3 regions of the Paenibacillus sp. GYB004 genome follow, and region 2 is predicted to be linked to each of the others. Evidence: riboswitches for the same ligand, from Rfam matches in the RefSeq annotation. Region 2 holds a riboswitch; each other region holds the start of a gene.
The links. Region 2 has a riboswitch for cyclic di-AMP ahead of PV433_RS24965 (potassium channel family protein). Riboswitches for the same ligand answer to the same signal wherever they lie in the genome.

Region 1 (10,400 bases), on a different contig from region 2:
TGTCGAGCAGGCTTCCAGATCGGCTTCGTGATCAAAAGTGGACTTTTTGAACAACCTCTTAAAAGATGTTTTGGAGGGATCTCTATGAACCGTTTGCATACCCCGTTTACGTATAAAGGCTTGCAGCTCCGCAACCGCATCGTGATGCCTCCGATGTGCCAATATTCGGTTGATACGAAGGACGGGAAGCCGGGAGATTGGCATTACGTCCATTATGCGTCGAGGGCGGTCGGCGGCGCCGGACTGGTTATCGTGGAGATGACCGACGTCGAGCCGGACGGCCGGATTAGCGATTATGATCTCGGTTTATGGTCGGACGACCACATCGCTCCTTTCGCCCGCATCGTGTCCGCGGTTCAGGCGCATGGAGCGAAGATCGGCATCCAGATCGCCCACGCCGGCCGCAAAGCCGAGGACGCCGAAGTGCCGGTCGCTCCGTCCGCGATCCCGGTGGCGCCGGGGTCCAAAACGCCGCGTCCGCTAACGACGGAAGAGACGAGAGCGATGGCCCACAAGTTCCGAGATGCGGCGCGCAGAGCGGTGGCGGCGGGAATGGATACGATCGAACTGCACGGCGCTCACGGGTATTTGATCCATCAGTTCCACTCGCCGGCGCTCAACCGCAGAGAGGACGAGTACGGGCAAGATTTGTCGCTGTTCGGCGTCCAGGTTATCCGGGCCGTCAAGGAAGTGATGCCTCCGGATATGCCGCTGCTGCTCCGTATATCGGCTGTCGAATATATAGACGGCGGATACGACCTTGAGCATTCGCTCGCCATCGCGCGCAAGTACAAGGAGGCGGGAGTGGACATCTTCCATGTGTCGAGCGGAGGCGAAGGTCCGGCAGGCAAGCGCAGGCCCGGCAACTATCCGGGTTACCAGGTTCCGTTCGCTAGGGCCTACAAGGAGGCGCTGGACGTGCCCGTCATCGCAGTCGGCATGCTCGATCAGCCGGCGCTGGCCGATTCGGTTGTTGCCAGCGGCGATGCCGATCTGGTCGGGGTAGGGCGCGGGATGTTGTCCAATCCGTACTGGGCCGTTCACGCGATCCGCGCTGCGGCCGGCAAGGAGGCGGCACCGGTGCCGAAAGCTTACCTGCGCGGGTTTTAAAGCGGGCGTACGGAGCAGGCGGCCGGATCGGGTACGGTGCTTGTATGGAAAAGCGACATGTTTTTAGGTTGGAGGATCATACGATGAAAAAATACGATAACGTAGCGGAAACGGATTACGAGGCGATACGCGAAGCTTTGCGCCGGTTGCTTCAGGAGGCGGGCCGCGAAGGCAGCGGGCTGCTGCAGTTCGTGGATGAGGCGGAGCGGCGGGAGGCGGCGGACCGGGAACGAACGGCGCAGCTGATGGCCGAGAACGAACGGCTGAAGCAGGAGGTTCGCAAGCTCCGGGTAGCCCAGGCCGGCACGATGTCCAGCAGGCTGCGGGACGCTTTGCGGGAGTAGGGCGGGGTAAGGACGGCGGGGCCGCCTTACAGAATCGTTATAACGAAACGTTCCATGGAACAAGGCCGATCGATCGGTTATGATAAAGCTAACCTTCAGAAAGGAGTGATGCAAATTGACTACAAAGGTGATTTCGGCTTAGCCGAAACAGACGGGCCACGGCGGCGACGCCGTGGCCGCTGATATTTTACGAGGGTACTCCGCCATAAGCGGGCATGGTCGGCTGTGGCGGTTCAGTTCATAGATCGGGAGGCATATGGTGACGACGGCAAGCTATAGAACGTACGAGAATCTTTTTCTGCATGAAGCTGCGAAACGTTACGGGTTCGACCCGGACCGCATCCGGCACGTCGGTGGGTTTGAAAATCTGGTATACGAGACGGAGAGGGACGGCCGCGAGCTTATTATACGGATTACCCCAAGCACGAAGCGGACGCCGGACTACGTGGCGGCCGAACTGGACTGGATGCTCCGGCTGGCGGACTACGGCGTTCAGGTGGCGAGGCCGGTCGAATCGCTGAACGGACGTTTGATGGAGGCGGCCGAGACGGAAGCCGAGCCGCTGCTGATGGGCGTATTCGAGAAAGCTCCGGGCGGGCATGTCGGAGCGGATCACCCGTTGTGGGGGCCGCGGCTGTTCGAGCAGTGGGGACAGCTGACCGGGCGGATGCACCGGCACAGCGAAACCTATGCCCCCCCGGAAGGCATTCCCCGCCGGCTTGGCTCGGCGCTCGATGAAGTGTATCCGGAGCCTTCCGATGAGGAGGCGCCGTCTGCGGACCGGGACCGGGAAGGAACCGATGAGGCGGGACCGGAAGCCGTCAAGCAGGCGCTGGCGCGTGTATATACTCGAATCGCCGCAGACGTCGAACGGCTGCCGAAGGACGGGGGCCGGTACGGAATGTGCCATCGCGATTTGCATCATGGCAACTTTTTCGCGGACGAAGCGGGCCGGATGACCGCCTTTGATTTTGACGACTGCGGGGACGATTATTATTTGCAGGATATCGCCATGCCGGTTTATTATGCGTCGGTGTTTGCGAGCTGGGACAAGCCCGAGACCGATCCGGGCCGGGTGTCGGACTTTGCGGGCCGGTTTCTGGACGATTTCCTCCGGGGTTATGAACGGGAGCGGCGAATCGGTTCCGGCTGGCTGAAGCAGCTGCCGATGTTCGTCGAGAAGCGGCGCCTCGACCTGTGCCTCATTTTGTTCGACATATGGGGATCGGAGAAGGCGACAGCGGGACAGCGCGAATGGATCTCCGCCAATTCGAAGGCGATCTTGCGGGATATTCCTTGTATGTCGCTTCACCTTTAAATCGGGTATGGCCTAGTATGGACAAGCAAGCCGTTTCGGGAAACCGGAGCGGTTTTTTCTGTTGCAGTTGCCGTTATCCTTATCGTTCCATACCGCCACGCCACCGGTTGAACCTGTGCATGCAGCCGGAATGGAACGTTGAAGAGTTTGCAGGTTTGTCATTTTTTCGTACGCGAAATTAGCAGGATTTGGTCGAATGGAGTCGAATGTAAGCAAAGCGCCACGTTTTAAACAATAATTGCCGAATTCCTTTACGGGAAGCGGGGGAACCATACCGGGTGAATTGGTCTCGCTTCAAAGTGACCATAGGGAACCTTCAACCGAACCCTGAGCTAACCTCGCAGGCACTGGAAGGAGCAGGGTTTTGAAGAAGATTGGTTCTGTTATGCTGCTCAGCTCCATGCTGTTCGTAGCGGCGGCGGGTACGGCTTATGCCGAAGATACGCAGCTGGATCGAGCGGTGGAGGAAGTCGTAGGGACCCCTTACAAATGGGGCGGCACTACGATTAAAGGGTTCGATTGTTCCGGATTCATGCAGTACATCTTCGACGAGTACGGCATCGAGCTGTCGCGTACTTCGAGGGACCAGGCCAAAATGGGAGTGGAAGTCGCCAAGGCAGACCTCCGGATCGGCGACCTGGTGTTCTTCAATACGGACGGTAAAGGAATCTCTCATGCCGGCATCTATTTGGGGGACGGCGAATTCGCTCATTCGGCCAGCAAGGTTGGCGTCAGCATCAGCAAGCTGAGCGACAGCTACTACAAGAATCGTTATGTCACGGCGCGCAGAGTCGTGGACGAGGACACGTTCCTGAAGATGAGCGATGTGAAGCAGTGAATCCGTAAGCGCAGGAAAATCGAACCGGCCCGAGCGTTCTCGCCTGAGAACCTCGGGCTTTTTCTATGCTCACCCCTTTGCCCGATCCGGATCGGAAAGGGGTGCGGCTTCATGCGCGGGAGGGCCGCTTTGTTTGAACGCCGGCGGAAACGGTTAATGGAAGGGTGTAACCGATCTGATTTCGAGAGGAGCCGAGATGATGTTCATGCCTTATGAAACCGGAACCTATTATGATGAAATGCTCGAACCCGGCGGTACTCCGAAAACTCATTACGAAGCGGTATACCGGGCGCTGCACCGGCTGTCGGCAGACGAGCTGCGCCGGAAGCATGAGACGGCCCAACTTCGTTTTTTACGTCAAGGCGTGACGTTTACCGTATATAGCGACAACTCCGGGACGGAGCGGACGATGCCTTTCGACCCGATCCCGATCATTGTGCCGGCCAGTCCGTGGAGCCGGATCGAGCGGGGGATGATTCAGCGCGTAACAGCGTTGGATCTGTTTTTGGACGACGTGTACGGCGATCAGCACATCGTGCGCGACGGAATCGTCCCGTCCCGGCTCGTGACCGGCAATCCTTCGTATTACTCCGGTCCGGCCGTGTCTGCGAGGGCGCCGAAGGGCAGCCGGATCTTTCTGGCCGGCATCGATCTGATCCGCGACGAGCGCGGCGAATACCGCGTGCTGGAAGATAATTTGCGCAATCCGTCCGGGATTTCGTACGTGTACCAGAACCGCTCTGCGATGAGACAGGCGTTCCCGGAGCTGTTCCGCCGGCAGAGCGTGCTGTCGCTGGACCGCCAGCTCGGCATCCTGCATGAAACGATGTTAAGCCATGCCCCGCTCCGCCATTACGGCGCGAGCGGTCCGAGAGCGGTGCTGCTGACGCCCGGGCCTTACAACTCGGCCTATTACGATCATGTGTTTCTGGCTCAGCAGATGGGGATCGAGCTGGTGGAAGGACGCGATCTCGTCGTGCTGGACCATGTCGTCTACGAGAAGACGATCCGCGGCTTGCAGCGGGTCGATATCGTCTACAGGCGAATCGACGACGACTTCCTGGACCCGCTGGCGTTCCGGCCGGATTCGATGCTGGGCGTTCCGGGCTTGCTGGAGGCGTTTCGCCGCGGAAATGTGGCGATTCTGAACGGGATCGGCAATGGGGTGGCGGATCATAAAGGCGTCTACGCCTACGTTCCGGATATGATCCGGTATTACTTGAACGAGGAACCGCTTATCCCGAACGTTCCGACTTATCTGCTGGACGATCCCGAACAGCGGGATTACGTATTCCGGCATATCGACCGGCTGGTCGTCAAAAACGTGGGAGCTTCCGGAGGCTACGATATGCTGATCGGCCCGCATGCGTCGGAGGAAGAAATCGAACGGTTCCGCGTCAAAATCAGGGCCAGCCCCGGACAATATATCGCCCAGCCGACCGTGAAGCTATCGAGGGCGCCGTCGTACCATAACGACAGGGTGTACCCCTGCCATATCGATCTTCGCGTCTTCGTGATGCATGGCGAGAGGACGCATGTGCTGCCCGGAGGGTTGTCCCGGGTCGCGCTCAAGGAAGGTTCGCTTGTCGTCAACTCGTCGCAGGGCGGCGGCGGCAAAGACACCTGGGTGCTGAGCGAGAGGGGAAATCGCGTATGCTGAGCCGGGTGGCCGATACGTTGTATTGGATGGCGCGCAATATCGAGCGGGCGGAGAACAATGCGCGGATTATAGCCGCGAGGCTAAGCCGGATGCCCGAGTCTTGGGAAGAGGGGGAGGGGACGGCTGGAGCGGCTTCTGCCGGATCGGATCGAGCGGACGGAACGGAGAGCGGCGCAAGATGGGCTCCGTTCCGTTCGTTTTCGGGAGCGGGAGCGGATGGACTTGCTCAGGGCGTCCCTCAGGAGGCGGATCTGAATCTGGCCGGCGATTGGGAGGAACTGCTGGAAATCAACGCGTCGCTCGCCGACTACCTGGACAACCATTCAGAGCTCGTACCGGGTGAGATTTTGCACTATTTGACGTTTTCGGAGAGCAATCCGAACTCGATCGCCAGTTGTATCGCCTATGCGCGGAACAATGCCCGGTCGGCGAGGGATTCGATCCCGCATGAGCTGTGGGAGACGCTGAACGACATGTACTGGAATGTCCGCAGGGCGGCGGAGGAGGGCGGAGAGCTGCGCGACTATTACCCGTTTTTGCAGGCGGTTAAGGTAGGATCGTTCACGACGCAAGGCGTCATCGAGTCGTTAATGCCGCGCGGCGCGCCTTATCTGTTCGTGCAAACCGGCAAATGGCTGGAACGCGCCGAGAAGACGGCCCGCATCCTGAATGTCGTCTGCGCCAAGGCGATGAAGCCGGAGGAGCAGCTTCCTGCGCGTCAATATGTGTACTGGCTGACGGCTCTGGAGCTGGTGGGCGGCAGCGACGCCTTTTTGCGGCAATATCCTCCGTATATGCATCCGAAGGATGTACTGGCTTTTCTGATGGCCGACCGGGCTTACCCGCGTTCCATCCGGTATTGCGTCGATCATTTTGTGCAGGCGATGTACCGGCTGGAGGACGAAGGCGTGACTTTGTATACCGGTCCCCTCGTCGCCGCAGTCGAGCAATTGTCCGAGCAGTTCGGCCAAAGCCGCATTCATGAATGGCCGCTGCACGATTTGGAGCGTGATCTGGACCGGTTCCAGAACCTGTGCAACGAGATTGGGGCGCTGGTTACGGGGACGCTGCGTCCGGACGACGGTTTCCGCTATGAAGCTATGATGTGTATACAGGAGTGAGACGTTCTGATGATTTACCAGATTGAGCATACGAATACGTTTACTTACGAGAGTCCGGTCGATCAAAGTCTGAATCACGTCCGCCTGAAGCCGAGAACCGATGTGTGCCAGAAGCTGCTGTCGTACCGGACCGAGATCAGCCCGATGTCGATGTCCAAGGAATATACCGATTTGTGGGGCAACCATGTCGAGACGTTTTTTATCCCCGAGCAGCACCAGACGTTATCCGTGTCGACGACGTCGAAAGTGAGCGTACAGCGTAGCCCGTTTATTCGCAAGGTGGAGCATTCTCCGGAGATGCGGGATATTTTCCGCTCGGCTTTGTTTCGTCAGCATTATTTGGCGTTTCTGAACGAAACACCGTATACGTATATGGAACAAGGGCAAGTGGACGCGATTATGGCCGAGGTGGGGGAGACGGACAACCCGGTCCGGCTGGCGCTGACGCTGATGGACTACATTCACACAACGTTTGCCTACGAGAAGGAAGCGACCGACGTTCATACGAAGGCGAATGAGGCGTTCGGTATGAAGCGCGGGGTGTGTCAGGATTTCGCCCACGTGATGATCGGGGTGCTGCGCTCCCAAGGAGTGCCGGCGCGGTATGTCAGCGGGTATTTGTACATAGGCGAAGATTCGGGCTTTGTCGGCGATGCCGCCACGCATGCGTGGGTCGAGGTGATGATTCCCGGAATCGGCTGGGTCGGACTTGACCCGACGAACAAGGTCGAGGCGCTCAGCTCGCATATCCGGGTCGGAACCGGACGCGATTACGCCGACGTTAGTCCGCTTCAGGGCGTATACCGGGGCGGACGTCACAAGCTTGATGTGAAGGTGGCTGTGAAAGTGCTGGAGAAGCTGTAGGATCGTGGCGGCTGAAGCAGGAAACGGAAAAGCCGGGACTGCGTACGGAAAGTTACCGGCTTGTTTCTTTGCGGGGGACCGTTCGCCGCGTGCAGGAGCAGCCCAATCGACCGTATACGGACGGGAGACAAATGTGTTAAACTGTACATATTAAACATACAATAAGATAGGCGGAAGGAGATTATGCGATGCTTCGATTGGGAGTGCTGGACCAAACGCCTGTCCTGACGGGCTCTAATGCGGTGGAAGCGATGAAGCAGACGGTAGAGCTGGCGCGGATTACCGAGAAGCTCGGTTATTCGAGGTATTGGGTATCCGAGCATCACGATACGATTTCGCTCGCGGGGTCGTCGCCGGAAGTGCTGCTGGCGGCGATCGGCGCCCATACGTCACGCATCCGTATCGGTTCCGGCGGAGTGATGCTTCCGCATTACAGCCCGTATAAAGTGGCGGAAAATTTTCGCGTGCTCGAAGCGCTGTATCCGGGACGGATCGATCTCGGCATCGGACGGGCGCCGGGAGGAATGCCCGCTGCGACTAGAGCGCTCCGGTACGGGCGTCCTCCGGAAATCGCCGAGGCGTTTCCGGCTGCGCTCGAGGAGCTGGGCGGTTATTTGCGTCCGGTCCGCGGGGCGGCGGAGGTTCGTCCGGGCTCCGGCTTGCAGGCGACGCCGCTCGTGGAGACGAGTCCGGAAATATGGCTGCTCGGTTCGAGCGATTACAGCGCGCGCCGGGCTTCGGAACTGGGCGCTTCTTTTTCGTTCGCTCATTTTATTAACGGAGAGGGCGGGCAGGGCGCGGTTCAGCATTATTACGAGACGTTCCGTCCGGGACCGCTCGGCGCCGAACCCCGGGCTAACGCCTGTGTCATGGTCCTGTGCGCGGATACGGATGAAGAGGCGGATCGCCTCGCGGCGCCGCTCGATCTGAAGCTGCTGCTGCTGGAGCAGGGCCGGTTCGGGATCGACATTACACTGGAGCAGGCGCTGGCTTACCCTTACACGGAGTTTGAGCGAATCCGCATTCGCCATAACCGCAAAAGGATGCTCGTCGGCGGTCCGGAGAACATCAAAACGCAGCTCCTCGAATTCAGCCGCTCTTACGGCGTGGAGGAGGTCATCGTCAACTCGATCACCCCTGACTTTGCTTCGCGCGTCCGTTCCTACGAGCTGGTCGCGGGTTTGTTTTGAGAGCTGCGGCGGCCGGCAGGAATGAGCGGCTTTCCCGAGCGAGGCGGTTCGGCCCCCCGGCTGGTTCACGAGCTTAAGAGCGATCTGGAGCTCTTATTTCGAGGGAAATTGCAGGTTTTCGGCATATAAAAGCGGTTTGCACTTCTTATTTTTGTTCATGTACAGGGGATAGAGGCTGTACGGCAGAAATAAGGGCTGCAAACCGCTTTTATTTTAGCGTATGTGCTTGTTTTCATCGAAATAAAGGGTGCAAATGGCTCTTAACTTTACGCTCCCTGTTAAGGGGCGGAAAGCTTTGTGCGCCGAACGATGCTGATTGACCGATCCCCGTCACGCAGCGTAGCTCCGGATGCTGGATTCCGGGGGCGGATGTTGGAGGCAGATGTAGGATGCTGGGTGCCATGACGGATGACGGATGACGGATGGCGGATGACAGATGACGGATGACGGGGGTGGTGAGCCGTTCGCGATACGATAAAAACGACCCGGCGTTGGCTTAGGGAAGGGCCGGTGTCTGCTCTAGGGGGGCTTCACGGGGTGTCCATTCGGTGTCGGGGGAAAGTGGTTAATCGTATAGTATGATAATCATTTTCTATCGGAGTGATTGATTTTATTTATTTTTTCCCGCCGAATCTATTGACACTTTAGGGGCATCCCCGTTATGATGAAAACTATATTTTGGAAGGAGGTCGAAGACAATGATCCGCGATATTCGTTCGAATCAACAGACACGCTTCATTTCCGATTCCACAATCGCATATATCCGCTCATTCTTCATCGGCCTCTCCGGGTGCAGTGCCGGATAACGGTCGCCGCTTGTTCGTGCACATTTATTTGTGCGTATGTCGGCCGTTTCCTTTGCTTGATCCGCTATGGACGTTTGGAGTCCATAGCTTTTTTGCGTTTCCGGCGATCGGGTCCGGGCGCCGCGGGCGATGCGGAACATCCAGAAGTGTCGCAGGTGAGCGAACCGGATGGGCGGCTACAGGGATTAATTCCAGCTTGAGGACGAGGGACCGAGCCCAAGTACGGGAATTTGGCGCAACAGAATAGCGAACCAGCGAACCAGCGAAACAATGAAACAACGAAACAACGAAACAACGAAACAACGAAACAACGAAACAGCGAAACTGCAAACCGCAAACCGCAAATCAACAGAACAGCAAAATAGCAAAATAGCAAAATAGCAAAATAGCAAAATAGCAAAATAGCAAAATAGCAAAATAGCAAAATAGCAAAATAGCAAAATAGCAAAATGCTAAATAACGATCGTTCGTTATCTAGACTCCATCCATTTTGAAAGGACTAATCCATATATGTTTACACTAACCGCACATGAAAATAAAACCTATTACCGGCAAGTGGAGCTCCCCGCAGGACCGCTGCACGTATACGCCGGAGACTCGCTGTACAGCGCCATGGAATACAAAGTATTCGAGATGGCAAACAACAATTTGCAAATTCCGAACCGGGTGTACATGAGCTATACGCCGGACGTCCATGTAGGCGTAGGCACGTGCATCGGCACGACGGCCGTCTGGAAGTCGCGGGACGGGTATGTGTCCCCGTCGATCGTCGGCAGCGATATCGGCTGCGGCATGCGCGTCCATCTGACGAACCTGCATGCAAACGAGCTGCGCGAGGTGAAGCTTCGCCGCAAGCTGGTGAAGGCGATCGAAGCGAAGCTGCCGGTGGAGGAGCACGCCAGAGGATACTTCTCGGACATCCGGCTCGAGCATGTCGTGAAGAAAGGACTGCACGGCCTGCCGAAAAAGTACATTCCGGACGGTTACACGCCGCGCAAGTCGACCTCGCTTACCCATGTGGAGTGCGCCAAGTTCGGTTTCGACGAAGCGTATCTGGACCGGTTCCCGGAAACGGTCTGGCATCGCTCGCACCGGCAGCTCGGGACGCTGGGCAGCGGCAATCATTTTGCCGAAATTCAGGAGATCCGG
Region 2 (10,400 bases):
GGCGTTACGTTCCGCTCGTCGTCTATGATGTCGGCGCTCGCAGCAGGTTCATTCCCGAACATCCTGAACGGCTCCTGGGTGAAAGAGAACGGTCAATATATCCCGTATTACGCTTCCGACAAAATGAAGGAGCCGGTGAAGCAGCTGCGGCAAATGTTCGAGGAAGGAGCGATTGATCCGGACTTCGCGATTATGAAAACGAACGACGGCATCGAGAAATTCGGCCAGGGCAAAGTAGGCGCGATTTCCATGCAGGCGACACCGAACGGGCTCGGCAAGCTGGATGCCGCATGGAAAAAATATAATAAGGATGTGGCCTTCGAGGACATCGTCAAAGTCATACCCGTTACTTGGGCGGCTGCAGATGGCAACCAATACCGGTATACGGCCGTCACGTTCTGGTCGGAAAGCTACTTCAGCTCCAAGGTCGACGACGAGAAGATGGACCGGATCTTGCAAATATACGATTATTTGCTGTCAGACCCGTTCCGGATCGATAAGCAGTACGGAATCGAAGGGAAAGATTACAAAAAAGAAGGCGACAAGTTCGTCATTACCCGCGAGAAGGACGAGAAGGGGCAGTACAAATCGATCGGCGCCTTGTACCCGTCGTTCAACTTGTTCGGCGGTCTGGCGGCATGGGGCCAGGAGCTGGAATACGTCGAGAACGAGGTGAACAACATTCAATATGGCGTGAAGCTGTCCAAGCTGTCGAGGGAGATGCTCAAGCACCGGATCGAGACGTTTAAGCCGGTTCCGACCAACTTTGCTGTCGAGCAGTTGTATACGCCGGCGAAGTCGAAGCTGAGCGCCATTAATCCTTCGGAAGATTTGACCCGTGTTATGCTTGGCAAGGAAGATCCTCTCGCGATGTGGGAAGCGATCGTAAAAGGTTACGAAAATAAAGGATTATCACAGGCGATCAAAGAAGTAAATGAAGAAGTTCGAAAACAGGGGCTGGATCAATAAATGGACAACCTTGGGAATCTAGTGGCGGGGACCGATCAAGCGTCCCGCCGAATCCTACTGCTTGATCCGGAGGCGGACGACTGGAGCTCAGATGAGGCGGTGCGCTGGAGCTGGGCGGCGTGTACGGCAAACGGCTTCGACGGCCTCGAAGCTTACTGGGGAGTCCCGACGGATGTCAAAGTGCGTAATAACCCCAGGCTGGGGGAGCAGGCCATGATCGTTACTGACTCGCTCGGGCTGGCTGCGATGCTCCCCTTTCCCGCAGGGGACCGCAAGCTGTGGGGCTGCCATGTCGGAGGCAATCCGCATTCGGCCGAGCTGCTGCCGAACGGCAATGTGGCGGTGGCGGCCAGCACAGGCGGCTGGGTCCGGATCTATGCGTCGTCGCAAGGCCCGTCCTGTGCCGACTATGCGGAGTATGCGTTTGCAGGCGCACACGGCGTTCACTGGGACCCCGGATTTCAACTGCTTTGGGTGCTCGGAGACGACGAGCTCGTCGGCCTTCGGGTCGAAGGCACCGATGCCAAGCCGGAAGTCCGGCCGGTTTGCCGGACCTTGCTGCCGAGCCGCTTCGGACACGATCTTCAGCCGGTGTACGGCGACCGCGATCGGCTGTGGGTCAGTACAGGGACGCAAGTGTACCAATACGTCAAGTCCGCGGACCGTTTCGATTCCGATTACCCGGGCAGGGAGCGGATCAGCCGGGAAGACGTCAAGAGCATAGGCAACCTGGCTTCAGGCCAGACGGTCTCGACCGTCCCGAAGCCGGGAGGGACGTACGAATGGACGACGGACACGGCGGAATTTCATTGTCCCGACCGGGTGAAAATCCGCAGCGGAGCCGGCTTCTATAAGATGCGTGTACTGAATTCGGAATACGAGTAAGAGCAGCAAGTAAACCGTGCCGGGGAAGGATGAGAGTGGTTATGGGGACGATGGAGGAGCGAAGGTCCGGAGCAGCGGTGGTTCATCCGGCGGACTGGCTGATTGGGGCGTCCATCTCATTGAACGACTGGGATATGGGCCGCGTCGATGTGGCTGATATAGTGCAAGCAGGAATCCGCTGCATCGAGCTTGCATGGCGAAACGATACGTTCGATATGTTCGATCCGGTGCAGGAAGCAAAATGTACCCGCTGGATCGGGGAGGCGATAGAGCACGGCATCGCCATAAGATCGCTCCATCTGCCCTACGGCCCGCTGTTCGATGTGTCCGCGACGGGAGACGGCGAGAGTGAGGCAGCCGTGTTGCGTCATGTACGGCTCATGCGGCTCGCCCGGCAATGGGAGATCGGCATCGTGATCTTGCATCCCAGCTACGAACCTATCCGGGATGAAGAGCGCGCGGCCCGGATGGCCGCTTGCAAGGCTGCGCTGGCGCCGCTTGCCGCCGAGGCGGAACGGCTCGGCGTGCGGATCGCCGTCGAAAACTTGCCGCGCACGTGCCTCGGCCGCGACAGCAGCGAGATGAGCGAGCTGGCGGCGGCCGATCCGCGGCTGCTTGTCTGCTGCGATGTAAACCATATGCTGCTCGAGTCTCAGGAGACGTTTATCCGAAGGCTGGGCGTTCGAATCGGCGCCGTGCACATGTCGGATTACGATGGTGTGGACGAGCGTCACTGGATGCCGGGCCGCGGGGTCATCCGTTGGAACGAAGTGCTCCGCTCTTTGGCGAAGCACGGTTACCCCGGCCCGTTTCTATTCGAGGTTCGCCAGCCGGTCCCGACAGAGCTGGCGGCCTGTTGGCAGGAGCTGCTGGCGGATTACCAGAAAGAGAGCGTGTCCGAGCGAGCGCCCGGATGATCGGCCGATCTGAGGTGTTTTGCAATTTAACGAATCTAGGCGCAGCTTGTAACAAGCTGCGCCTTCTGCATGTCTCGGGCAAAGCAAGGCAAATATGGATACAAGTCGACTCCAATGCGACTGACTTGAAGTACTTACTGCAATTTGGGGTCGATTGGGGCCGCATGGTGGTTTGTTTTTGTTTCCTGAAATAAGTTACTCTGTTCCATTGTTATTCCTGATTTTAAATGAAGAAGTCGCTCCAATTCTCCAATCGTTACAGGCTTGGCATGCCGCATTAACTCGTAACCTACTTGACCGTTGGGTTCCAGAGTAGCAAATTTGACATCGCTTAAATTAGAAATTCCATTTTGCCGGAGCCGCATTTCTAACTGATCCACTGTGATTCGAAGGGAGCGTAAATGTTTAGAAATGATTTGTCCATTTTCGATGATGATTTTAGAACGACCGCTTATGAGATTCTCCAACCAATCAAATTTCAGTTGCAAATATTCAATGATCAGCAAAGAGACAATAAAGATCGCAGCGGAGCCAATTGCTTTCCATAGCTCATGGTTGGCAATCGGTTGAACAATGGTCGTACCGATTGAGATCATGATTACAGTTGTAGCGACGCTCATCTGAGAAATTGATTTTCTCCCCGCAATACGAAGAAGCAGCATTCCGGCAATGACCAACAAGGCTGATTTCCAAATCCAAGCCATATCCATTGTGTAACCTCCCCATCCAGAATATCCAGAATTAGGGTAAGTACTTTTGCCTAGATTTATTCATCCTAATGATTCATTGGCGGTTGGTGGCAGCAACGCTGGGACTACTCCTTATATTGGGGCGAATATAAAAAGGAGCGGAAACCCGCCCCGTTCTTGTTTATTGTTTAGCCTATCAGAATATGATCCTCGGGGTAGCCAATTTTGGATGAACGCTTTTTTTGAGCTAGGGCAAAGGCCAGTGTGAGGGGGCCAAGTCGTCCGGCATACATGGTAATGGTCACGATGATTTTACCAATCGGAGACAAATCGCTCGTCAGACCCATGGATAATCCGGTTGTACTAAAGGCCGAAGTGGCCTCGAAGAGTACCTCCAGAAAGTGCTCCTCCAGCATGCCTTCCGAGACCGTCAGCAGAAGGGAGACCAAAAGCACAACGGCAAGGGAACTGACTACAACAGCCAATGCGCGCATGACCGTCTCGCCTGCGATTTTGCGCTCGAAGGCGTGAATTTGCCCGCCGCCGCGGAACGTATTAATGGTTGCCAGTACAAGAACAAACACCGTATTAATTTTAATGCCCCCGCCGGTTCCGCCTGAAGCGGCTCCAATGAACATTAATATGATGATCAGGAATTGTGATGAGGCCAGCATGCTTCCGATGTCAATGGTATTAAAACCGGAGCTTCTGGGCGTAGCCCCTTGGAACAAGGAGGCCCATACCCGCTCCCCAGCAGACAAGGAACCGAAGGTTGCGGGGTTCCAGCTTTCCAGCAAATAAATCAAGCAGAAACCTGCGGCAAACAAAATGCCGGAACCGAGCAAGACAACTTTGGCATGCAGCGATAACCTGCGCCATGAATGTTTGCGGAAAACATAATATGAGTTGGGGAGGGCTCGTTCGCGTCTTTAGCCGGTTAACAATAGAGACAAGGATAGCAAATAGGGAACGGCTATGAATACGTTTTTCATTTCTGTTCATAGTCGTCTTCCAGATCTCGAATATCTGAATTGCTTCCGATTATTACCAGAATATCCCCTGTATTCACTTCATCTTCCGCCTTCGGAGAAATATTGATATGAACCCCCTTCTTGATCGCCATAATCGTACACCCGTACTTGGCCCGAATATTTAATTGTTGTAGAGATTTGCCGTTCATCGCAGGTGGGGCCTTCAGTTCAACCAAATTGTGGTCGGGAGACAACTCGATGTAGTCAATCAGATTATCAGAGCTTAGCTGCTTTCCAAGACGAGCAGCCATGTCTCGTTCCGGATACACAATATGATCTGCGCCTATTTTAGATAGGACCTGGCCATGCATTTCATTTTTGGCTTTGGTTGTTATTTGGGGTATATTCAATTCTTTAAGCAATAAGGTTGTTAAAATGCTCGCTTGCAAATCATCGCCAATAGCCACGATGGCATGAGTAAAGTTCCGCGCTCCAAGCTCTTTCAGCACCCCTTCATCTGTACAATCGGCTTGAACGGCATGGGTTGCTATGCCGGCTATGTCCTGAACAAGTTGCTCATCTTTATCAACGGCGAGCACTTCGTGACCATTTTGAATCAAAGTACGCACCAGGCTCGACCCAAATCGGCCCAAGCCAATCACAATAAACTGTTTTTTCATGTCCTGCACATCCTTCTAAAGAAATTGATCCGTATGACGGTTTTTCTGGGAAAGAACAAAAAAAAGCTTGGAGCAGAGAAATTCTGCTGCCAAGCTTCGGAATGTGAGGGCAGGACAAACCAAAGACGCATTCATGTTCTCTCTCATGACGCCTACGAGGTTAGCTGTCGGATTCGGGTCTGAGAGTCCCCGTTCTTTCTGCAAATGAAAGAATTTACCCCTGAAGCGAAAAACGCTTCGTTGGTTCCCCCGCTCCTTCATTAAGGATTAAGCGATGAATATGAAGTTGTTGTACCCTATCATAAAGCAGTTCATTTCGAAAGTAAACAGGTGACCCGGATCATCCATTATCGATTGCCCGCATAGAGTTATAATTCCGCGCCGTCCCTCCTTGTTTGAGCTATGGGGATAAAAATGCTTCGGATGCGAGGCGGCTTTAGGGTTGAATGCAACGGTACTTTCAGGTAATAATACGAAGATAAAGCTTAACCGGTTTCAGTTTATTTGAGCAGAGCTTGGGAAAGGGGATGATGGTTATGGCTGTACATCCATTCAGATCCACAGCACTTATTCATTTCACGTCATCACGAGTCATTCTCTTAAGTTTTGCCATTCCGATCTTGTTGGGGGCGATTTTGCTAGCTTTGCCCGTCTCTTCTGCATCCGGCAGCAGTATCAGTTGGTTGGACGCGCTTTTTACTTCGACGTCAGCCGTATGCGTTACAGGATTAGTTGTTGTAGATACAGGGACAGCCTACTCTTTGTTTGGGCAAATTGTTATTATGTGTCTGATTCAGATCGGCGGACTCGGATTTATGACATACAGCGTGCTGGTAGCGGTCGTCTTGGGCAAAAAAATAAGTTTGAAGGACCGGCTGCTTATTCAGCAATCGACGAATGCGCTGTCTACACAGGGAGTCGTAAAGCTGACGATTGGTATTTTTGCGGCAGCTCTTGTTATTGAAGCGTTCGGTGCCATTATTTTAACGATTCGCTGGATGGGCGATATGGACTTTATAACCGCGCTTTATTACGGTATCTTTCACTCCGTTTCATCTTTCAATAATGCGGGATTTGGCTTGTGGTCAGATAGTTTGAGCCGATATGTAGGAGATCCGCTGATTAATATCGTAATTCCGCTGTTATTCATCATGGGCGGTCTGGGGTTTACCGTCATCCTTGATCTTTGGAAAAATCGGAGCTGGCGCAAATTATCTCTTCACTCCAAAATCGTGTTATCCACTTCTGCGATTTTATGTGCGGGAGGCTTTCTTGTAATCACAACTATTGAATCATTTAATCCCGACACGTTCGGTGCATTGACAGGATCTGAAAAAATGTGGGCAGGATTTTTTCAGGGGGTAGTGACGAGAACGGCAGGATTTAACACCATCGATATCGCATCGATGATGACGGCTTCTCAATTTTTTATGATTTTCCTGATGTTCATTGGGGCTTCTTCCGGATCAACCGGGGGAGGGATCAAGACAACTACCTTTGTCGTTCTGCTGCTCACGTTAATCAGCATTGTGACAGGGAAGCGGGATGTTCAAATCATGCATCGAAGAATTCCGCAATCGATTATTATGCGTGCCTTAGCTGTCATGGTGATATCAGTTGGCGTAGTCATCGCGGCCACCTTTTTGCTTACGTTAACCGAACATAGCCTGCAGAAGGATTTTATGGAAGTTCTGTTTGAAGTCACATCGGCCTTCGGCACAGTGGGCTTATCCATGGGATTGACACCGGAGCTTTCCGCGCTCGGCAAGCTGATCATCATCCTGACCATGTTTATCGGCAGGCTCGGGCCATTGACGCTGGCATTTGCTTTGTCGCAAAAGCAAAGTCGGGAGAAATTCCGTTATCTTGAGGAGAAGGTGCTTATTGGCTAGAGAGATCCCCTTTTCGGGAAGCCTCTCTCCAAAGCATGGAGCTCCGGGTCAACGGGCCCGGAAGTCCGCGAGAATGATAAATCGTTCAGGCAGGTTAGCCCGTAATGGTAAGGTCAAAAAAGCTCTCACCTTGTTAAGGTGAGGGCTTTGTATCGATAGTAGATGCGATACCATCACATATAAGATATTTCATTCCGCCATCATCTGCCTTAAAAACGCCAGTGTTGAAGTCTGTATGAACACTTCGGTAAAAGACGCCTTCGATCTTCTCAGGAACAAGGGAATTCAACCGCAGTAATAAGCGGTTCCCGTCTCTTACAAGATAGGCTTTAACTCCTGCTTCATAGTCCTCGTCTTGTTTTTGCCTCTCGCGCCGTACAGATACGATATGAATATCTACACCTTCAATCAAATGGAGAAGCTGATTAATAATAGAACCTTTCGTAATCTCTTCCCATTTGGTTTGAGCCGACTGCCCGATAATAATTTGTGTGATACGCTTTTCGTTTGCAATGTCTGCAATAACTTCTGCGACATTTCGGGAATCACTCTTTTCCACAATCAGTTCTGCTTGTAATGTTTCGGCCATGGAGCTCCAAAAGGCCATGTTTTTCTCCCGCGCCTCACTATACCGGTTATCATATATCGGATCTACCGTAAGCAAGGTAAGCGGTGCATGTAAAGCGGTAGCCAGCTTCCAGCCACGGCGAATTAATAACTCTGAGCTTGGTCCGTAATACAGACAAACGAGTATTTTTTCTTCAGTTTCGGTTATCTTGGAGTTAGATGTTGTGATCATTTTACGTTTCCCCTGTCGGTAAATATTCGCAATAACGAGCAGAAGCTCGCTTCAGGTTGCTTAAAATTGATGATGAAAACCAGAATAAAAACAAAAGAAGCCGGAAGGAAGAGGGAACTTTGCGCGAATGAAATGCATGATTTAGTTGTTGATGGACATATTACGTTATTTCGATTGCAAAGTAAATCGCCAAAACAGACTGAAAATCAATCCGTTTTTGCCCAGAAATTTTGATCCGGGTCCTATTTTGATGCGGTGACGTTCATTTTTGATATTGTACTTGCGGTTTTCTTCACATCCGTGAATGTGAGCGGTCATTCAGCAGCGAGAAAGCGATATCCAACGCCGGATTCTGTTACAATGTACTTGGGATCTGCGGGATTGTCTTCAAGCTTCTTCCTCAAGTGCCCGATGTATATGCGTAAATAATGCCGATTGGAATCATCGTGCTCGTTCCAGACTTGCTTCAGCAATTGGCTTTTTGTAATGACTCTCCCTGCATGGATAGCCAGAATTTTCAATAAATCAAATTCCGTCGGAGATAGCTTGACCGGTTCTCCCTTCAATTCCACACTTCTTTGCGCAATATTGATCGTTAGTTCCCCATGGTGCAGAACCGGCTCTTCTTGAGCCCTGGCTGAGTGTCGCAGCGCTACGCGAATCCGCGCCACTAGCTCTCCCATTCCGAAAGGTTTGGTCACATAATCGTCGGCCCCATTATCCAGCGCAAAGATTTTATCCGCTTCCCGGTCAATGGCAGTGAGGACGATTACTGGCAAATCGGACCGTTCCCGAATACCCCTCAGTACATCCATGCCGGATAGATCCGGCAATCCCAAGTCGAGTATCACGAGATCCGGAGCGGCGAGAGAAACTTGCTCCAGTCCCTCTTCTCCGGTTGACGCTTCGTATACGTTGTATTTATGGGCTTGCAGCGTCACCTTGAGCAACTTCCGTATTTGAGTGTCGTCTTCCACAACAAGTACTCGAACATGATGTTCATGGTTTGACATACGTCTCGCCCTCCTATTGCTCGCTAGCCTATTAGTTATCTTGGACAAGCGGAAGCGATATTGTGATGATGGCTCCTTTTGGCGCGTTAGGCTGGGCGGAGATGGTTCCTCCATGAAGTTCGGCGATCCCTTTGCTGATGGCCAGCCCCAAGCCCGTTCCCGTGAGGTGCCCGGTTTGTTCGGAACGATAAAATTTTTCAAAAATGCGCTCCAACTCGTCTTCCTTCAGCCCGACACCTTCATCGGCAACAGTTAGTTCGACGAATTCACTGCCTGCCTTGACAGACAGGATGATCTCGCTGTAATCGGGGCTATATTTGATCGCATTGCTGATCACATTGATCAGCATTTGCTCAAGCAGAGCTTCATCGCCAAGAACGATGGGGATTTCATCGGGCAGGTCAAGGCGGATCGTGCGATGCTCCTGGTAGCCTTTCAACTGCATGAAGGTAGAGCCGATGATTTCCTCCAATTCGCACTCATCTTTCCGTAAGGTAAGCATGCCGCCTTCGAGCCGGGCCATACCCAGCAAATTCAAAACCAACCGATTCATACGAAGCGCGCCATCGCGAATGGTCACAAGAAGTTCCATTCGTTCCTCGGCGGTAAACAGTTTCTCGCCATCGATCAGCCCGGTTGCCGAACCGATAATGGCTGCGAGCGGTGTACGAAGCTCGTGCGAGACGGAGTTCAATATGGCGATGCGAAGCCGCTCGGATTCGGCGGTCAGATGGGCCAGCTTTGCCTCTTCCTCGAACTTGACACGTGCGACTGCACTGGCCGCCAACCCGCCAACCGCTTCAAATAGCAAGGCTTGTTCCGGGAAGGTTTCGCTTCGCTCGTGCCTGGAAATAAGAACCATAACTCCGAATCTTTGTTCCTCAATCTGAAGCGGGATAAAATGCCCGATGAGTCCTCCGGTATGTGAAATTCTTTTTTCCAATGACTTACCTTCTTTGTAGACGCGTTTAGCAAGCGCAAGCTCGGCTTGTTCCTGTACATGATGGGAAAATGGACTGGAACGACGGGCGAGCGTAAGCTCATTGTTGTTTTCAGCCAAATAGATCGTGACGTCCATTTTCAGGATTTCAGATAGCTGTCGGGAAAAACGGTCCAGCAAGGACGGCATATCGACGGCAGAGCTAATCTGTTTACTGAGCGCATAAAGCGTGGCGGTTTGCTTCTCTTTTTGCTTGGAATAAAGCACTTGTTGTTTGAGTCGTGCGGCCAAGCTGGCTGTTAATACCGCAACTGCTATATAAACGGCAAAGGAAAACAAATACCTAAGATCCGCGACGGTAAAACTGAGCACCGGCGGTACAAAAAAGAAATCAAAGGACAATACGCCCAGGAAAGCGGCGAAGAAAGCCGGACGCAGTCCCCAAACTACCGCATTAAGAAGCACTGGAAGCAAGTAGATCAGCGAAATATTGGCCAAATCAAAGGCGAGCCCGAAAGGTTGTATTAGGATCGTCATTCCCGCAATTAGCAGCGCGGTAGTGATGTAAGGACGCAAATCGTGCTTGGTATGAAAAAAGGGCATGGCTGAACCTCCTGCTGCGCTTATGACTCAAACTGAGACTGT
Region 3 (10,400 bases), 280 kb from region 2:
ACTCCGCCGCCATCATCAGCAGACAGGCTCCGGCGCCGAGCAGGAACGTCCCTACGAAGTCGAACCGGGTTTTGGCCGCATCGCTTTTGCCTCTCGGAAACCAGCGGTAGCCTAGCAGGCAGGCGGCTAACGCGATAGGCACGTTCACCCAGAACAGCCAAGGCCAGTCTACAAATTCAAGCAGCAGCCCACCGAGAGCCGGACCGGACAACGTGCCCGCCGATATGACGATCGCATTCACCCCGAGCGCGCGGCCCCGTTCATGATCCGGAAACACTTGGCGCACCATCGCCTGGCTGTTCGCCATAATCATTGTCGCCCCGACGCCCTGCAGGCATCTGGCCAGCAATAGCGCAACGAAGCCGGTCGATACGGCGATGCACAACGAGCCGATTCCAAAAATAAGAAATCCGTAGCTGTACACGGTACGCCGCTCCAGCCGGTCGGACAGCTTGCCCATGAACGGCAGCAGCACGACCATCGTCAGCAAATAAATTGTAGCCACCCACTGAATCTGAGCCAGCGAGACGTCAAACTGTCTGGCCATAATCGGCAGCGACACATTGACGATCCCGACGTCCAGCGTGGAGATCAGCGTCCCCATATTGACGATTTGCAGTATTCCCCATTTGTTTACCCTTGAAGCGGACATCTTCCGGATTCCTTTCCTGATTGACGGAATGATTGAACGGCAGTCGTTCTGAAGGCCAGACCTTTACATTAACCTCTTTGGCCTGATTGTACATCCGCCAGCCCGGATTGAAAAGCACATTAGTTGTCTATTATTGAAAAAGTTCACTTCAGGTTCGCCTTGCTCCATTCGAACGGTTGTCGGGCGACCTCCTCATGCTTGCTGTTATAAACGGCCACCGTTAACGGCTCCGCGGCTTGCAGCGCCGAGAAATCAAGCTCCACCTCCCACGGCACCTCATACGAAATCGCAAGGCGGCGGTCGCCCTGCAACACCGCTACGGCGAAAGGCTGGACCTCCATCGGCATTTTGACGTAGACGAACAGCTTTCGTTTGCCCGTCAGGCTTTCCGCTTGGGCGGATGGCAGCGGAACGTATTTGACGTTATCCTCCGTAGCCGCGCCCTGCTCGACCTGGGTCAAATAATAGTCGCTCTGCACTTGCCGGCGGTACAGATCGTACATAAGCGTATTTTCCCTAATGTCGTAGATGTAATCGGCATTCAGCGTCTCGCTTCGCGATTTGGCTATATTGAAATACGTGATCGCTTTCACCTGAGGGAACATGCGCGGCAAGTACGCGTACATGTTGGCGAGCTGGCTTTCCCCCCATTTCGCGTAATCCTTTCCGGTCTTGCGGATATAGTGGGTGACGCCTCCTTCCGAGATCATAATCGGTTTATGGGCATATTTCTCATACAGCGGAGCGAAGTAATCGATCTGATTTTTGCTGAAATCTTCATTCTCCCCGAAAAAAGGAGTCGCGTACAGCGAAAACCCGACCCAGTCGACATACTCGTCTCCGGGATAATAATCGTCTATATTATCGTTCGGCCAAAAGTTGGGCGACCAGACCATCGCGACATTCGGAGCTTCTTCCTTCATCACCTTCGACATGAGGCGGAATTTCTCGATGTATTTGGCGGGCTCATCGTACCAGGGAACCCAGGCTCCGTTCATCTCCGACGCATACCGCATAAAGATCGGAATTCCCGCTTCCTTCGCCTGGCGGGCGAACGACCGGGCATAATCGTCGTCCTTAACGCTGTCCAGCCCGTAATGCGGCTCCCAGCCGATCTGCAGCGCGCCGGAAGCGGTTGATTTAATGCTGTTCATAAACCGGACGGGAAAGTAGTTTCGCATATCGTTCTCGTCTTTGCGCCAGCCGGAATACGTGAGCCCGATCGGATGATACTGTCCGAACTCGGGTTCAACGGCCGGCCAGTCGAACAAGCCGAACAGGCCCAGGTAGGTCCCGGATGACGGCTCGAACTTGGCCAGCTTCCGGTTATCCGCTCCGGCGGGGACACTGACGTAAGGCTCAATCGTCACCTCGTGGGCCGAAGGCGGCACATCATCGTAAAACCGCCGGTCTACCGCCTTGGCTTTCGCCCAGTATGAAGCCGACGTTTCGTACCATGCGGCCGCCTCGGCTTCGTTCCCGACGCTCCGGTAGTAGCTTGCTTTGCGGGTGGCATAGTCGCCGGCCACCTTGTAATCGCCTGCAGACGTCGCCGCCTCAAGGCGTTGCTCCCACCAGTTCAGCAGCTGTACGGGCTCCGTCAGCGGCTGTTTCTCATTCCCGCCGGTGGCATCCGGCCCGCTGGCAGCCGGAATATCCTTGTCCCGTTTGCCGTCCGCACTCACATACCAGTACACGCAGACTACGGCCAAAAAGACGGCCACGACCGAAAGCCGTCCATATTTGCTCTTCATCTTGCCCGCTCCCCCATTTCACCTGTCGATCCCGGTTCTCTAGTTCTATTCTACTATGGATACGCGCCTGAAGGAAAACGGTTTCAAGATGGAAACGAAAGATTTGAATGAACTTCCTGCGAAATGCGAACTCTATCATTTGGCCGGCACAACCAATTAGAGACCCATTAGAGACAAAACTTCCCGCATTCCCCCTCTTCCCTATAAACCGATAGGCTGTTTCCTTGTCGGCCGGTTTGTTGTACAATAAGGGAAGCGCTAAACCTCACACGGCGTGATAAGTAATGGCGGTGACTATATAGAGTGGAATTAAGACAAATCCAATATTTCATAGAAGTTGCCAAGCTGGAGCACGTTACGGAAGCGTCCTATGTACTTCACGTGGCGCAGTCGGCCGTCAGCCGGCAAATTTTCAAGCTGGAAGCCGAGCTCGGCGTTGATCTGTTCGTACGGGACGGCCGTAAAGTAAGATTGACTCCGATCGGCAAAATGTTTCTGGGTCATATGGAACAGGCGATTCAAGTCATCGAGAAAGCGCAGCAGGAAATTCAGGAGTTTCTCGACCCCGAGCGGGGCACCGTACGGATCGGTTTCCCGAGCAGCCTGGCTTCGCATCTGCTTCCAATGGTCATATCCGCATTTCGCGATCATTATCCGCAGGTTCATTTTCAGCTGCAGCACGGTTCATACCGGGAATTGATCGATTCCGTCATCAAGGGGACGTTGAACTTGTCGCTGATTGGTCCGGTACCGAAGCACGACAAGCAGATTCAGGGCGACACGTTGTTTCTGGAACGATTCGTCGCGCTGCTGCCGGCGAGCCACCCTTTGGCCGAGCAGTCGTCGCTGAAGCTAAGTCAGCTGCGCAACGATATGTTCGTATTGTTTCCCGCCGGTTTCGTCTTAAGGGATCTCGTAATCGGGGCTTGTACCGCTCAGGGGTTCGAACCGAAAATCTCGTTCGAAGGCGACGATATCGACGCGATCAAAGGACTCGTGGCCGCCGGTCTCGGCATCACGTTGCTGCCCGAAATCGCTCTGAACGATAACGTTCCCCGTTCAACCGTCAAGGTTCGGCTCGAAGACCCGCAAGTCACGCGGAGCGTCGGCGTCATTACACCGAACAACCGCGAGCTTCCTCCTACGGAAAAGCTGTTTTACGATTTTCTGAAAAACTACTTCGCGACAATCGGCCAATTTAATATTGGATAAACCAAAAAAAGGAAACGATACGCCTTCAAGCGTTCATTTCCTTTTTTTTGGTGTCGAACCGCATCCGCAGGCGGAAGTACGCCTGCAGGCGCGGATGAGCGGGACTGCGATTGCTTATACGATCCCTTGAAGCATCATAGCGTCAGCTACGCGCAGGAAGCCTGCGATGTTGGAGCCTACTACGAGATTGCCGGAGCATCCGTATTCCTCGGCGGCTGCTACGCTTTGACGGTAAATGTTTTTCATAATGCCGTGCAGCTTGTCGTCGACTTCATGGAACGACCACGAATAACGCATGCTGTTCTGGGACATTTCGAGCGCCGATACGGCTACGCCGCCAGCATTGGCCGCTTTGGCCGGACCGAACAATACTTTGTTCTCCAGGAACACTTCGATCGCTTCAAGCGTAGAAGGCATGTTCGCCCCTTCGCCGATTGCTTTCACGCCGTTTTCGACGAGGATCTTCGCCGAATGCTCGTTGATTTCATTTTGCGTTGCACACGGAAGCGCGATGTCGCATGGAATCGTCCAAATTCCCGTGCAGCCTTCATGATAGGTTGCATGCGGATGGTCGATGACATACTCGCTGATCCGCTTGCGCTCTACTTCTTTCAGACGTTTTACCGTCTCCAGATCAATGCCGTTCGGATCGTAAATATAGCCGTTGGAGTCACTGCAAGCTACGACTTTGGCGCCGAATTGCTGCGCTTTTTGGATCGCATAGATCGATACGTTGCCGGAGCCCGATACGACTACCGTGCTTCCTTCGAAGCTCTCGCCGATCGACTTCAGCATCTCGTCTACGAAGTAGACGGCGCCGAAGCCTGTCGCTTCGGTCCGGGTCAAGCTGCCGCCGTACGCGATGCTTTTGCCGGTCAGGACGCCCGCTTCATGGCCGCCGCGAATCCGCTTGTATTGTCCGAACATAAATCCGATTTCTCTCGCGCCTACGCCGATATCTCCGGCCGGCACGTCTTCGTCGGGACCGATATATTTGTACAGCTCGGTCATGAAGCTTTGCGTGAAGCGCATAATTTCATTGTCGGATTTGCCTTTCGGATCGAAGTCCGAACCGCCTTTACCGCCGCCGATCGGCTGTCCGGTTAGCGAGTTTTTGAAGATTTGCTCGAATCCGAGAAACTTGATAATGCTGGCGTTAACGGACGGATGGAACCGCAAGCCGCCTTTGTAAGGACCGATCGCGCTGTTGAACTGAACGCGGAAGCCGCGGTTTACTTGCACTTTGCCTTGATCGTCCACCCATGGCACGCGGAAGGAAATAACCCGTTCCGGCTCGACGATACGCTCCAAGATGCCAGCCTTCATATATTTCGGATGTTTGGCGAATACAGGCACAAGAGAATCCACGATCTCTTTTACCGCCTGATGAAATTCGCTTTCACTCGGGTTTCTGCGAATAACCGTCTCATACACGTCTTGAACGTATTGGCGCGCTGCCGCAACGTTGTCCAGCTCTTTTTCCATAACTGCCACTTCCAATTCCTCCTCGCGCTTGTATGAATCCGGACTCCCTATATGATTAAACTTGTGGCGTCGGTTTCCATTACATGTATCTTATTATGCAAGGTGCGGCATAAACAATACGTGATTTAGATCATCTTCATGCCGGATTGATATAAGGGAAAGCGGTATCCCTCAAAACGGACGATAAACGCAAGTCCGAACGCCCGATCAGAGTCCGAATGCGGTGATGCCCCTCCGCAATCACGACAAAAAGAGCCGCAGGAAGGAGGACCCTTCCCGCGGCTCTAACATGACGTCACGGCCATGATCAGAAACGCGTTAACGGCAGTCTCTCCAATACGCTTGCGAGGTTAGCTGACGGATTCGGGCGCTGAAGTCGCCCTACGCTTTGTCCATCTAACAAAACGATTCACCCCGTGAAGCTCCGGCACATCGGACCATAGCTTCGTTGGTTCCCCCGCTTCTGAATGAAACAGAATTCAGCGATAACAGACTACGGATTGCTATCTTGTTAGGTATCATACTCCTCGTTCGCGGGACTGTAAAGCGAAGCATTCGCCGGTATCGCCGGCCCAGCGACCTTCCGGTACCGTCGGCAACGATTTCAGACGAAGTAATCTTCCGATCTCTGGCGCGCGCTGACGCAATCTCCGGATCGCTTCCTTCGAGGTGATATGACAATATTTACACCAGGACCCCGGATATGAAACGTTTCGCTCCCCGCAGATCAAGCCCTGATTATGGAGATACATTCAAAAACATGGATTCCTGTTCGAGAAAAAGTCCGGATAACTAATTATCCATGTATTCTTTTTTTACTCCATTTACTATTGGTATCGCTTACATATAATTAAAGTTGCTTGCAGGTAAGGGCTTTCCTAGATATTAACTTATCCAGAACCAGGGGGAATGTTTACGATGATCCGAAACATGATCCATTCGATTCGAACCGTTCCATGGATGACAGCCGCTGTGTGTCTGGCACTGCTGCCGGCGTGTGCAGGCGGCGGCGATTCCGGCCAACCTTCCGCTGCGTCCGGGCAGCCCGATTCCTCCGTGATGGCCGCACCGGTCGAGCTGAGCATTTACTCCGTAGTTCCCTCGGTCACCCAAGAAGAATTCAAGCGGACCATCGAGGCTCCGGTGCAAGCCAAATATCCGAATGTCAAACTGACCTATGTGATCGGCGGAGCACAGGCCAAGATCAGCGATCTCGTGGCGAGCGGAAGCGCGCCGGACATTATTCTGACCTCGATCAGCGGAATGAACAGCAACGTCATCCCTTTCCAGCTTCAATACGATCTTACGGAGCTGATCCAAAAGCATAAGTACGACCTGTCGCGCATCGAGCCGTCCACGCTGGATTCGTTACGCAACGCTTCGGATAACGGTGCTCTGTACGGCTTGCCGAAATATACGAACACGGTCGTCCTGTTTTACAATAAAGACATTTTTGATAAATTCGGGGTGGCGTATCCAAAAAGCGGGATGACCTGGGACGAAGCGACCAAGCTGGCCGCCCAAATGACACGTACGGTCGACGGAATCCGTTATCGCGGAATGTCGCTATTTTCCGGCAATATGATCACGGAAAATCAACTCTCCCTGCCTTTTATCGATCCGAAAAGCGACAAAGCGTCCGTCAACACGGCTGAATTCCAAAAGCTCTTCCGCACGTACAAAGGGATCTATGACATCATCGACAATAAGCCGGAGGGAGCCTTTAACGGGGACGCCGAGCTGGACTCGTTCTACAAAAACAAAAACATCGCAATGGTCGTAGCCCCGATGTCCGGCTATGGACGATTCGAAAACGACAAGGACCTCAACTGGGATCTGGTGGCGGCCCCGACTTTCGCCGATAAGCCGGACGTCGGGTTCCAGGCGAACACGATTTATTATTTTATCAGCAACGCGAACAAAAAGGCGGAGCAAGCGTTTCTCGCCGTCACCCAGCTTCTCTCCGACGAAGTCCAACTGATGAGCAGCAAGGAAGGCCGTCCTCCCATTCTGAAAAACGAGACGATTCGCGCCGCGTTAGGGGAAGAGAGCAAGTCCAAAGGGAAAAACTTCAAGGTTATGTTCCACAACAAGTTCGCTACCATGCCGCCCGCAAACACCAAGCTTGCCCCGCTCGTCAACGCCAACTCGATTCTTAACAAGGAATTCGGCGATATGATCAATTCGGGTACTGACGTGAACACGATGCTGCGGCAAGCGGAGGAGAAGATCAACAAAGCGATCAGCGAAGCGAAAAGCAAGTAACGATAAGCCACCGCCTGGGAGCCGTGATCCCCGGGCGGTGGCTTTTTGGGGTCTGGGGGTTATTCGGGTGGGGTGTCCGTAGGTTGGTCGGGTCGTTTGGTCGGTCAGGTTTGTTTGACCGAAGATTCAGTTGGGTTGGCCTGTCCAGCCGGTTGGTTTGTTCTGTTGGTTTTGTACGGGTTTGCCGTTTGGTCGGTCGGTTCGGTTGTTGGTCAGTCGGGTTAGCTGTTCAGTTGGCATTTCCGGTTGATCGGTTCGGTTGGTTTGTTTGGGTTTGCTGTTCGGTTGGCTCTTCCGGTTGGTCGGTTTATAGTAATCAGCGGAAATATCGTTTCCGTTATTTGTACAATCCAAGCTAAAAACCGATGATAACGGAAATAATTGTTCCGTTATTTCGGGGGAAAACCGGATAATCGTGCACCGAAATCCATAATAACGGAAACAAAACTTCCGCTATTGACAGCCGGAGCGCCTCCTCGCCGGAATAACGGAAATGAAACTTCCGTTATTCTTTTTATACAAGGAGCAACAGACCCGTCACAAGTCAATCGCAAGCTGTCCCCACCCCTGTTACCTCAACTCCGCCCCCATCAGCTACCTTCACCGCTACCTCCACTCCGCCCCATCAACCACCTCTACTGCTCCACTACTCCACGACCTTATACCGTAAACCTGATTTTCGTACAGCGCGCGACTCCCGGCTCGCAAACGCCCGGTCACATGTCGGCTGTCCAACCTTATCCTGACCGTATACATAGAAGCCGCCGCTAAACCTCCATCCAACATAAGAATCAAGAAACCGCATCCGTCCGTTGCTGCCTGCTGCCCGGTACCCTCCCCCCAATCCCGGAAATTCGGAGACAGCTCTCTTCGACCACCAACTACTTAACTCCCCGCTCCCCCTTGTCGCAAAGCAAAGACGCCCTACTATCCTTGCGGATCGGGCGTCTATGTGCAGATGAACAACCACCTGCGGGTAAAGAACTGTACATCTGATCTTACAAAACTGCGGCCGGGCTTTGCCAACCGCGAATCGTCCGGTCGATCAGCCTCCGGATTTTATCGTCCATGACGTTGCGGATTTCCGAGCTTCCTTTGAAGGAAATGACCAGCGTTCCGTCGAGCTCCCGCTCGAATCGCCCGAACGCCTCCGCGATCGCCGGACGATTCTCCTCGTGGCGGTTTCCGATCGCAGTCAGCGCCATCAGCGCATAGGACACATATTGAAAGCGCAAGTCCGCTTCATCGGACAAAAATTCTTTATTTCCATCGATAAACGCAAACCCTTCCCTGGACTTCAACAAATCCAGCAACAAGGGGACGGCCTCCTTGTCGGCCAGCCGGCCGAGCAAATACACGGCTGCGTATCCGCGAGCCTGATTGTATTTCAGACTCGTCTGCGGCACGAACGGGTCCCGCTCCCGAACCATCTCCCGCAAGATCGGCGCCGCTTCGCGCGCCCCCATCAGCGCCAGCGCCATCGCGCTATGCCTGCGCAGATGCTCCGGCCCAGCCGGGCCGATCCATTGGAGCAGGTGCCCCCGGATCGTCTCCCCGAGCCGCTTCGCCGACCAGATCGCAACGCCGGGCTTCACGCCGGAGAGCGCTTCGCGGATGTCCGCGGGGTCCTCCAGCCAGCGTATCGGAGAATGAGCCGCGTCCGCTTGGGCGACCCGGTGCTCAAAATACACCTTATCGCCTTCCTCCAGGCAGCCCGCTTCCCGCAGCAGCCGCGCAAGCTCGGGATACGGAACGTCCCGCAGCGGAACTCCGCCGGTAATCGCCAGGTAAGCGGCGTATGCCGCAGCTTCTCCGCTTTTCTGCATATCCCGCTTCATCCGGACGAGCGAAGCCATATCGTGATCCAGAGCGATACAGCGCCCCGTGGCGAGCAAGCCGTCATACCCTTTCGGGATTAGCGCTCCGAGCGGAATTGGAACCGTAAATTTCAGTCCCCACAAACTCGCGGCTACCGTCCAATCCCGCTGCAGCTCACTCTCGAAAGCAACGTCCTTGCTATGGTTATCGAGATTGGAATAAGCCATAAACAGCGGTTCCCGAGAATAATCCTCCCGCAAAAACCGCTCCAGCGTCACCTGCTCTTCTCCGACGATAAACCGGCTCTCGCGAACCCCAAGCTGCGGAGCGATCCGCATGTACGTCGTCCCGTTGTCGTAACGGTCCATAAGATGAGTGGACAGCAGGGCGGAATCGACTATCGCGGCAGACATGCTGTGCGGATCTTCCGGAAAGACATAGCCGGAATCCGTATAATAAGCGCGTACGCGGTTCCCGTCCAGCTTGAACAAAGCGTTGGAAAACGGCTGCGGCTGATCGTCGAACGCACGTCCGCCCTGCAGTTCGCAGCCGGCCAGCCGGCATACGTCCGCATTGCCCGTGCCGTCGATGACTACCTTGCTCATCACCGTGCGGGAACCGAGTTCGGGAGAGAAACAGTGCAGTCCGGTCACGGTCCGTCCTTCCGTCAGCACCCCGGTCACAGTCGTATCGTAACGGATCACTGCACCGGCCAGGACGGCTTCCTGTTCGAGCACATATTGTTTGCCTTCCGCCCCGACTCCATAGGACGGCGTGTATACACTTTTTTCCGTATGCTGCACTTTAGCGTCAATTTCTTCGAATAAACCGCCCCGCTTGCCGAAATAATACCCGAGCACGCCGCCCGCCGTCCCGGCCCCGCCCATACAGGTATGCCGGTCAATGCCAAGGACGCGGAGGCCTTTCCTTGCAGCCGCAATGGCCGCAATCGCCCCGGCCGTCCCCAATCCGACGACGATCACATCATAGGCTTCCGGCGCCGTTCCGGAATCCGGAGCATTATGGTTTATGTCGCTGTTAGTTGGCTTTTGCCGCATCATGGGCCACCTCCCCCTTCCGGTACATATCGTAGCCACGGTCGATCGCGGCGAGCGGGTTTGAATACGCTTCCGAGGGTTGCCAGCTCCACCCCGCTCCGAGCCGGGACAGGCCTGTTGGAACGTCCGACTCGAAGCATCCGGCTACGGAGGCGA

Region 1: linked by a shared signal. The riboswitch ahead of PV433_RS17455 (C40 family peptidase) and the one ahead of PV433_RS24965 (potassium channel family protein) in region 2 are both predicted to bind cyclic di-AMP.
Region 3: linked by a shared signal. The riboswitch ahead of gdhA (NADP-specific glutamate dehydrogenase) and the one ahead of PV433_RS24965 (potassium channel family protein) in region 2 are both predicted to bind cyclic di-AMP.

The regions. Positions count from the first base shown of each region.
Region 1 covers NZ_JARBDB010000040.1:282,552-292,951, reverse strand. Annotated here, with positions in the region: gene PV433_RS17470 (NADH:flavin oxidoreductase/NADH oxidase) at 85-1,110, shown strand; gene PV433_RS17465 (hypothetical protein) at 1,194-1,454, shown strand; gene PV433_RS17460 (phosphotransferase enzyme family protein) at 1,711-2,772, shown strand; cyclic di-AMP (ydaO/yuaA leader) riboswitch at 3,002-3,134, shown strand; gene PV433_RS17455 (C40 family peptidase) at 3,137-3,610, shown strand; gene PV433_RS17450 (circularly permuted type 2 ATP-grasp protein) at 3,810-5,270, shown strand; gene PV433_RS17445 (alpha-E domain-containing protein) at 5,264-6,391, shown strand; gene PV433_RS17440 (transglutaminase family protein) at 6,401-7,255, shown strand; gene PV433_RS17435 (LLM class flavin-dependent oxidoreductase) at 7,444-8,445, shown strand; gene PV433_RS17430 (RtcB family protein) at 9,762-10,400, shown strand, end outside.
Region 2 covers NZ_JARBDB010000057.1:399,375-409,774, reverse strand. Annotated here, with positions in the region: gene PV433_RS24990 (hypothetical protein) at 1-969, shown strand, start outside; gene PV433_RS24985 (DUF6528 family protein) at 970-1,854, shown strand; gene PV433_RS24980 (sugar phosphate isomerase/epimerase family protein) at 1,896-2,771, shown strand; gene PV433_RS24975 (DUF421 domain-containing protein) at 2,906-3,481, opposite strand; gene PV433_RS24970 (potassium transporter TrkG) at 3,649-4,323, opposite strand; gene PV433_RS24965 (potassium channel family protein) at 4,449-5,111, opposite strand; cyclic di-AMP (ydaO/yuaA leader) riboswitch at 5,245-5,395, opposite strand; gene PV433_RS24960 (TrkH family potassium uptake protein) at 5,648-7,003, shown strand; gene PV433_RS24955 (universal stress protein) at 7,137-7,802, opposite strand; gene PV433_RS24950 (hypothetical protein) at 7,872-8,036, shown strand; gene PV433_RS24945 (response regulator) at 8,117-8,815, opposite strand; gene PV433_RS24940 (ATP-binding protein) at 8,847-10,358, opposite strand.
Region 3 covers NZ_JARBDB010000057.1:116,211-126,610, forward strand. Annotated here, with positions in the region: gene PV433_RS23850 (MFS transporter) at 1-652, opposite strand, end outside; gene PV433_RS23855 (glycoside hydrolase family 26 protein) at 796-2,406, opposite strand; gene PV433_RS23860 (LysR family transcriptional regulator) at 2,710-3,618, shown strand; gene gdhA (NADP-specific glutamate dehydrogenase) at 3,733-5,103, opposite strand; cyclic di-AMP (ydaO/yuaA leader) riboswitch at 5,428-5,598, opposite strand; gene PV433_RS23870 (ABC transporter substrate-binding protein) at 6,022-7,368, shown strand; gene PV433_RS23875 (FAD-dependent oxidoreductase) at 8,367-10,247, opposite strand; gene PV433_RS23880 (hypothetical protein) at 10,225-10,400, opposite strand, start outside.